2 regions of the Paenibacillus sp. FSL F4-0125 genome follow, and region 1 is predicted to be linked to the other one. Evidence: predicted binding sites of a transcription regulator. Region 1 holds the regulator's gene; the other holds the start of a gene.
The links. The regulator CtsR, encoded in region 1, represses protease genes until heat stress. The targets are predictions, from matches to a motif close to ATGGTCAATAAAGGTCAAACA.

Region 1 (4,429 bases):
GGGTCTAGATTGCCCTCCTTAGCATAGGCGGTCAAATCGCGCGCAAGACCATCTAGAGTCGGTGTGCTGACATTAGCCGGAGTTCCACTATGACTAGAGGCAGCCTCACTGCTTCCCAGGAGCTGCAGCACTTGCTGACGAGCTTTATTCAAGCTGATGCCGAGGTTATTAAGCACACGTGCCGCGACACCTTCCCCTTCACGGATAAGTCCAAGTAAAATATGCTCAGTGCCGACATACGTATGTCCCAGCTTACGGGCTTCATCCATCGACAGCTCAATCACTTTTTTAGCGCGAGGAGTATAAGCAATGTTCGTAGGCTGTTCTTGACCTCTGCCAATCAGTGTCTCCACTTCGTCCTGGATTTTTTCAAGACCTAGCCCTAAAGCAATTAATGCCTTAGCAGCAATGCCGTCTCCTTCACGAATAAGTCCGAGCAAAATATGTTCTGTGCCAATATTGTTGTGTCCTAAACGAACAGCTTCTTCCTGCGCCAGCGCTAGCACTTTTTGTGCGCGTTCCGTAAATCTTCCAAACATCATATCTCCTGCACCTCCATGAATAGTAAATATCTATATTAATGTTGTGTTCCCAATGTCTCTCGGAGCAGTTTTGCCCGATACATATCTCGTTCAGTGGCGTTTAACTCATCGCCGAACATCTTTTGCAGAAATCCTGGCTGTGTCTTAACGTTAAGTTCATTTAGCACTGAAATCGAAAGACCTTCCAGAATGCCAAGATCAACCCCAAGTCTCACATCAGACAGTCGTTGTGCAGATTCTTTAAGCTCCATAAGAGCTGCATAACATAAAATCCCATAAGAACGCTTCACTCGGTCGGTTATTCTCAGTGCGGAATCAACAAGCAACCGTTCACGGGCATTTCGCTCATGCTCTATGATCTGCGTAACTACACTGTGAAGGTTCTCTATAATTTCACTCTCCGTTTGACCGAGGGTGATCTGATTGGATATTTGAAAGATGTTCCCTACTGCTTCGCTGCCCTCACCGTAAATTCCTCTTACAGTCAAGCCTACTTGGTTCACTGCAGACAATATGCGATTGATCTGATGCGTCATTACAAGTGCTGGCAAATGCAGCATTACTGAGGCACGAAGCCCTGTACCCACATTAGTGGGGCAGCTGGTCAAGTATCCTCTTTTATCATCAAAAGCGTAATTGACAGCTGCTTCAAATATATCATCGATCGCCGTCGCACGTTCCCATGCTTCTCTAACCTGAAGACCAGGAAACAGACATTGGATTCGCAGATGGTCCTCTTCGTTAATCATGATGCTGACCGACTCATCTTCATTTAACAAGACAGCCGCGCTGCGCGAATCATTAGCCAAGTTAGGACTGATTAGGTGTTTCTCAACCAGTACCTTTTTGTCCAGTTCATTCACTTCATCAAGCTTTAGGAGTTGAAAAGATCCGAAATCTGCAGCTGCTTCCTCATGAAACACAGGAGCCAACAGCTCTAACACTTCTTCCGATTGCTCTAAGGAAGCCAGCATTGGAAACGGAAGATGCTCTAGATTACGGGCAATACGCATACGACTGCTAATTACAATCTCGGAGTGGCTACCTCCAGAGCGCATCCAATCACTAAGTGCTTGTTCAGTAAATCGGAGACTTGACATGTCATATCCCCCCTATATATCAAAGACTTTACTCTTGTGCTATTTCTTTTTCAAGTTTACGAATCTGATCCCGCAGCTCCGCTGCTTTCTCGAATTCTTCTTGTGTAATACTCTGCTGTAATTCCTGCTTGAGTTCATCAATTTGGCGTCTAAATACAATCTGAGCTCCTGCACGTTTCGGAATCTTACCTACATGTGAAGTACTGCCATGCACTCGCTTAAAAAGCGGGTCAAGTGCGCTGTTAAAATATTTATAACAGGAGCTACAGCCAAAACGGCCTAACTTGCTAAACTGGGAGTACGTCATCCCACAATTCTCACATTGCAGACTCTGCGTTGTCTTCGTTGCAGCCGACTTCTCCTTGCCGGCACCCTCTAGATCAAGCAGACCTGACAGCAGACTGTGGATGGAGAACCCTCCAGCCGTTCCGGGAATGAGTTCCCCCTTCTCCCGTGCACAGCTCTCGCAGATATGAAACTCCGTCTTCTCTCCATTCACGATCTTAGTGAAGTGGAGTGTTGCCGGCTTGACGCCACATTCCTGGCATTGCATAAGCGAAAGCCCCTCCCTTATGGTTGACAATTATTTGCCTAACAAAGAGATTAACATCGCCTTCATAATCTTGGCACGAATCTCATCCCGGTATGGAATCTTAACCGTTAGGCATTCCCGAGAAACAGCAGCGCGCATAAGGCACGCTTCACGCTTACTTAGAAAACCGGCTTCCTCCAGCTGATAAATCAGCCCTTCAGCAGCGTTCTGATCAATCCCGCCACCTATAGTATGGTTTAAATGGGCATGCAGTGCCACGTTTGGTGGCAATTCAAAACGTTGAATACGAATATATCCCCCACCACCACGCTTACTTTCCACCACATAACCTTTTTCCAAAGTAAAGCGTGTACTGATGACATAATTGATCTGTGACGGTACGCATGAGAACTGGTCCGCCAGGTCATTTCGCTGGATTTCCACCGTACCTTCGGGACTTTCATGCAAAATATTCTTCAGATATTGTTCGATAATATCAGAGATATTGCGCATCACTCATCCTCCAGTGCTTAAATCTTTATAATACCGATTGCAACTTGCATTCCTAATGACAATGGTCTTTAATTGAACTTAAACATTTGTGGATAATTCCACGTGTTCAGAGGATCGGATCAATGTCATTAAGTTTCGTTGACTTTGACTTTCTTTGACTTTTTAATATTATAACATATTCTGTGCTAATTCCAAGTGGATTCTCTTATTTTTCACTTTTTTCAGCGAATGTATTCGGAAATAAAGAGCCCTCCCAACATCTTTCGAAGGGGAGAGCCCGAATTTTTATTTTAAAAATGATCAAATAATGCAGTGTGTGCTTGCGGTAAGATTTCTTCAAACCATTCCAGTGCAGCTGAATGACCTGAGATGCATCCATAACGAGCTAACTCTGCCGGACGTTTATATCCAAGCATTAATGCCGTCAATGTGCCGATATCACAGTTTAAGTCTGCTTCTGCCGGTTTCCCTTCCCCGCGTGTAAAAGTTGCCGATCCCTCATTAGAAATATTCAATTCCCACAATCCATCATTCCAAGGTGCGTATTTATCTTCTATATAAATAAGCTGTTTCTTTGGGCTGCTGTTTCCTCTGAAGGTATAACCTTCAATGAATGTCTTAGCATTCACAATACGACCCATAAAATAAGGATAATTCTCCTGCTCTATACGCGGATCTGGCAGCAAGAAGGGTAACATGTCGTCCGAAGGCACCAGCTTCAACGATGCACCGGTCACCATCGAATCATGGTTCGCAAGAAATGTCCACAGCCCCTGCCGAGCTTGTTCGTTCAAAAAAACAAATTCATCAATGACCAGTTCTCTGTTCTCTACCTTATACAGCACGTATCCCTCTGGTTCACCACTTTTAGAGTAAAACACTGCACTTTTTCCTTCGTCATCTAATACAGAATTCTCCCACCAGTCCAAATCACGCTTAAGTGTCCCGTTATATCTGACAGCGAATTGATTGTATAAGCTATCCAATACTTCGATATCTTTAATGTCCCGTTTAACTTTGCCCTCAACTTCAACCTTCTTGGGAAACTTCGCTACAGGAATGGAGTATTTCTTATATTCACAATAAACTTCCCAACCAAATTTACGATAAAAGGGAATCAGGAACGGATGCAGAAAAGAGAGCGTTTGACCCGCTTCATTCATCGTTTGCAGTGCATGTGTTAAAAGCTTTGCCACATGCCCTTGTCTGCGGTTCTCTGGCCATGTTGCTACCCCAGCGATACCACCCATAGGCACTACTTTCCCTTGTATGTACACTTGGAATGGCAGAAGCGTCAATTTTGCTTCGAGTGTCCCGTCTTCAAAGGCACCCCATACCCGTTCCGGCTTGAAACTTTTTTGAGCACTTTCCCGTTTGTCGCTAGGTAACTTGTATTGAAAAGCATATTCTGACAAGTTCATGCTTGCATCGAACTCATCTGGGCGTAACTGTCTTATTACCACAAACTCACCTCATCCTTTATAAAATTACTTTTAGGATAAGTATAACAAGAGCGTCAATTGTGCGCTAATCTATTGCATTATTTATAACTTTATTTTTAGTTATCCACAGCTCTATGCAGTTTTAAAAATAGTCTTGAAATCTTGTCACATCCAAGTTAAAATAGTTATCCACTTATCAATAGCTCTATCCACATAATCCCGGCTATATCCACAGCAACCCGTGTATTACTTAGGTTTTCTGTTGACAGATCTATATAAATATGTATTTAATCCACACTA
Region 2 (4,429 bases), 5.8 Mb from region 1:
TGTCGCAGTATAGCGATACGGGCGGCGCTCATGGCATGACAAATCGTGAGGCATTTACTTTCTCACTTAAGGATGGCAAACGTCTATTGCTGGGTGATTTGTTTGGCGCTAACCCCAACTACAAACAACAGTTAAATGCCAAGCTGAACAAGCTGGTAAAAGCAGAGGGAAGTTACTTGGGAGGGTTCAACGGATTGAATACCGAGAAGTATTTTTATCTGAAGGATGATAAGGTTGTTCTATTCTTTCAATTGTACGAATACACAGCTTACGCTGCAGGGTTCCCGGAATATACCTTTACATTCAAAGAACTGTTGCCCGAAGGCGATAGCCCATTTGCTGCTATAAAGTAATAAGAGGAGTCTTGACCGCTGCTGCCAGCACTGGACATCTCCCCCTTACCAGAATCATCGCTAATTCATATGCTAAAGGGAGTAACTAGTTTATGAACGGGGGAGAGCTATGAGCTATCAATATACTGCAATTGGCGATTCCTTGACGACTGGATTTGGCGCTCTGCCAGGTAACGGTTTTGTACCGGTATACCGTAGAATGGCAGAAGGGAGACTGCGTTCTAATGTAGTCTCTACGAATTTAGGCGTGAATGGATTGACTACTTCTGAACTGGAACAGCGGTTACGTGGGAGTTCTATGACTCGCGAGGCTATACGAGCAGCAGACATCATCACTTTATCCATCGGTGGCAATGATTTAATCCATGCTGCGAAGGCTGCAGCTAGACAACCTGAAAATTTATCAAAAGAGCTACGAAGATCACTACAGGAATGCAAACAAAATTTTGCTGCAATTATGAGTATTCTCTTTCAATTGAAGGCGGGAACACGTAGACCTTTTATCATTCGAATTGTGGGATTGTATAATCCCTATCCTCAGGTAGTAGGCGCTACAGAGTGGGTGCGGCAGTTTAACGGTTATGCCTCGCAGTACAGTAGCCGAGTATGTGGATTTGCTTCTATTTATAGTCAATTTGCCGGAAATGAAAGAGGGCTATTATCGATTGACCACTTACATCCCAATGGCCGAGGCTACCGTGTGATTGCTGACAAACTCGATTCACTTGGTTATGGCGGTTTGATTTAATTGAGGTTCAAGTGTAGTTGTGGTCTAAAAAGTAAAGAGGCTGTGCGCTAACCATCAAGTGGATAGAGCACAGCCTCTTTGTGTTGTTGTATAGCTTACACACCGCTAGGCAGTGTTTTCTCGATGACTTTATCAACGATACCATAAGCTGCCGCGTCTGCAGCAGTCATGAAGTAATCACGGTCTGTATCCTTCTCAATACGCTCCAGGGGTTGACCCGTACGTTCTGCAAGAATACGATTCAACTTATCGCGCAACTTGAGGATACGGCGCGCACGGATTTCGATATCCGTTGCTTGACCTTGAGCACCACCCAGAGGTTGGTGAATCATGATCTCACTGTTTGGCAGTGCAAAACGTTTGCCTTTAGCGCCAGCGTTAAGTAGGAAAGCTCCCATGGAAGCTGCCATACCCACGCAGATGGTGGAAACGTCCGGTTTAATGTACTGCATTGTATCAAAAATAGCCATACCTGCAGTAATGGAACCGCCGGGGCTATTCACATAAAGGTGAATGTCCTTCTCCGGATCTTCGGCAGCCAAGAACAGCATTTGTGCGATGATAGAATTGGCTACCACGTCATTAACCTCCGTTCCAAGGAAAATGATGCGGTCCTTCAGCAGGCGGGAATAGATGTCATAAGCGCGCTCACCGCGGTTGCTCTGTTCTACTACCATAGGAATATAACTCACGTGGAAAACCTCCTTGATATTGGTTCTTCAAATGTATTCATTTTTACTCTTGCCGTATTACCCACATGATAAACAAATTCAAACAAAAAGTCAAAGAAAGTCAAACTTATATTCAAAAAAAAGAGCCGACATGCGGCTCTTTGGTTAAGTAGTAGTATAGGCACCACTAAATTATGTACAAAAGTGAAATTAATGGCGCGCCCGCCAAGAATCGAACTTGGATCTCAGGCTTCGGAGGCCTACGTCATATCCATTGGACCACGGGCGCAACAAAAATGATTATAATACAATTTCTGTGCAATTGCAATGAATTAATAATGCTGTGCACGGGCTCTACCCCTTGTCTTCAAGATGGACAAGCGTATATTGTCTTTCACTCAGCGATAGAATCTGGATTGTTAATGACAGGTTTTAGGAGCCGTACCTCTTTCCCGATCTTATAAATGTATAAGAAGACAAGCGCTTGAGAATTCTACTCTCGGAAGACTTGCACTTCGAGCAATATTTGGTTAGAATATGAGTGGGACTTAAAAAGTTTACCCGGGACATTTTGAGACCATGAACAAGGGAATAGAGGAAGACGAAGTTGCAGGAGTGAAAGTATGCGTAATTTATTAGATATCCAAAAGCAGCTTCTGCCTGATCTCATGGAAACCCTTAAGAGACGGTACACGATTCTTCATCAGATCATGCTGTCCGATATCATAGGGCGCAGAACGCTTGCCGCTTCGCTTGATATGACTGAGCGGGTACTGCGTGCCGAGACGGATCTTCTGAAATCGCAAGGGCTCATTGAGATCGAGAGCGTTGGTATGCGCATTAGCGCTGCTGGGCGTAGGCTGCTTGATTTGCTAGAGCCGGTCGTTAAGAGCCTGTTTGGTCTGGATGAGCTGGAAGAGAAAATTCGGGCAACGTATGGTCTGGATAAAGTTATTGTGGTGCCGGGTGATTGTGAGTCATCGCCATTCACCAAACGTGAACTCGGCCGAGCAGGTGCAAAAGCGCTGCTCAGTGTACTTCGTACAGATGATATAGTTGCTGTCACTGGTGGATCAACGCTTGCCGATATGGCTGATCAACTGACACCGCCGTTATCCCTTTCCTATAAGAACGCTTGGTTTGTTCCGGCGCGTGGTGGATTAGGAGAGAGTATGGAGATTCAAGCCAACACAATTGCCTCAACAATGGCAAAACGGGTTGGAGCGAATTACCGGTTGCTGCATGTACCTGATTTACTTAGTGGGGATGCCTACCAGTCACTAGCACTTGACTCTAATATTGGAGAGATTGTACAAATCATCCGCAGTTCGCGTATTATTGTACATGGGATTGGGGATGCCATTGAAATGACTCGCCGCCGCAAGCTGGATGAGGCTACGGTCTCAGAGATCCAGGGTGAGGGAGCAGTGGCTGAATCCTTTGGGTATTACTTTAACGAAGATGGTAAGGTTGTCCATACTATGCTTACGATGGGGCTACGTCTTGAAGATATTGTTCGGACGGAGACAGTCATCGGTATTGCTGGAGGCAAACCTAAGGCCAAAGCTATTCATGCCATGCTACGTTTCGGGCAGGAGAATATTCTCGTCACGGACGAGGCTGCTGCTGTAGAAATCGGCAAGGAAATCGACAATCAGTTGCAGATATCCTCGTAACACACTAGCACATATACCTTGCATTATACTTAACATTGTTGTCATGACAGGCTTCACGGTCTGTTTTGAATAAATAAAACGAATTCTAGGAGGAACTATTCAATGAGTGTAAAAGTTGGAATTAACGGATTTGGACGTATTGGACGCCTTGCTTTCCGCCGTATTCAAAATGTAGAAGGTATCGAAGTGGTAGCAATCAATGACTTGACTGACGCTAAGATGCTTGCTCATTTGCTTAAATATGATACAACTCAAGGTAAATTTCAAGGTGATGTTGAAGTGCATGATGGCTTCTTCAAAGTCAATGGCAAAGAAGTTAAGGTTCTTGCTAACCGCAACCCTGAAGAATTGCCATGGGGCGACCTAGGTGTTGATATCGTACTTGAGTGCACAGGTTTCTTCACAACTAAAGAAGCAGCTGAAAAACACTTGAAAGGTGGAGCTAAGAAAGTAGTTATTTCCGCTCCAGCTACTGGCGACATGAAAACTGTCGTTTACAACGTTAACGATGACATTCTTGATGGTACTGAGACTGTTATTTCCGGCGCATCTTGCACAACGAACTGCCTAGCTCCAATGGCAAAAGTATTGAACGACAAGTTCGGTATCGTTGAAGGCTTGATGACTACAATTCACGCTTACACTGGCGACCAAAACACTTTGGATGCTCCACATGCTAAAGGTGACTTCAGACGTGCTCGTGCAGCAGCTGAGAACATCATCCCTAACACTACTGGTGCTGCTAAAGCAATCGGTCTTGTTATTCCAGAACTTAAAGGTAAATTGGATGGTGCTGCTCAACGTGTTCCAGTTGCAACTGGTTCCCTGACTGAGCTTGTAACTGTTCTTGATAAGAGCGTTACTGTTGAAGAAATCAACGCAGCAATGAAAGCAGCTTCCGATCCAGACACTTATGGTTACACTGAAGATGAAATCGTATCTTCCGACATCAAAGGTATGACTTTCGGATCCCTGTTCGAT

Region 2: a site for CtsR is predicted at 1,880-1,900, ahead of clpP (ATP-dependent Clp endopeptidase proteolytic subunit ClpP). Genes of this name have one in related genera too.

What each region holds. Positions count from the first base shown of each region.
Region 1 is NZ_JBBOZJ010000001.1:6,021,676-6,026,104, forward strand. It holds gene clpC (ATP-dependent protease ATP-binding subunit ClpC) at 1-542, opposite strand, end outside; gene NST74_RS26965 (protein arginine kinase) at 578-1,642, opposite strand; gene NST74_RS26970 (UvrB/UvrC motif-containing protein) at 1,671-2,195, opposite strand; gene NST74_RS26975 (CtsR family transcriptional regulator) at 2,226-2,687, opposite strand; gene NST74_RS26980 (GNAT family N-acetyltransferase) at 2,978-4,150, opposite strand.
Region 2 is NZ_JBBOZJ010000001.1:192,137-196,565, forward strand. It holds gene NST74_RS00940 (PdaC/SigV domain-containing protein) at 1-353, shown strand, start outside; gene NST74_RS00945 (GDSL-type esterase/lipase family protein) at 463-1,101, shown strand; gene clpP (ATP-dependent Clp endopeptidase proteolytic subunit ClpP) at 1,197-1,793, opposite strand; tRNA gene NST74_RS00955 (tRNA-Arg) at 1,987-2,061, opposite strand; gene NST74_RS00960 (sugar-binding transcriptional regulator) at 2,396-3,448, shown strand; gene gap (type I glyceraldehyde-3-phosphate dehydrogenase) at 3,551-4,429, shown strand, end outside.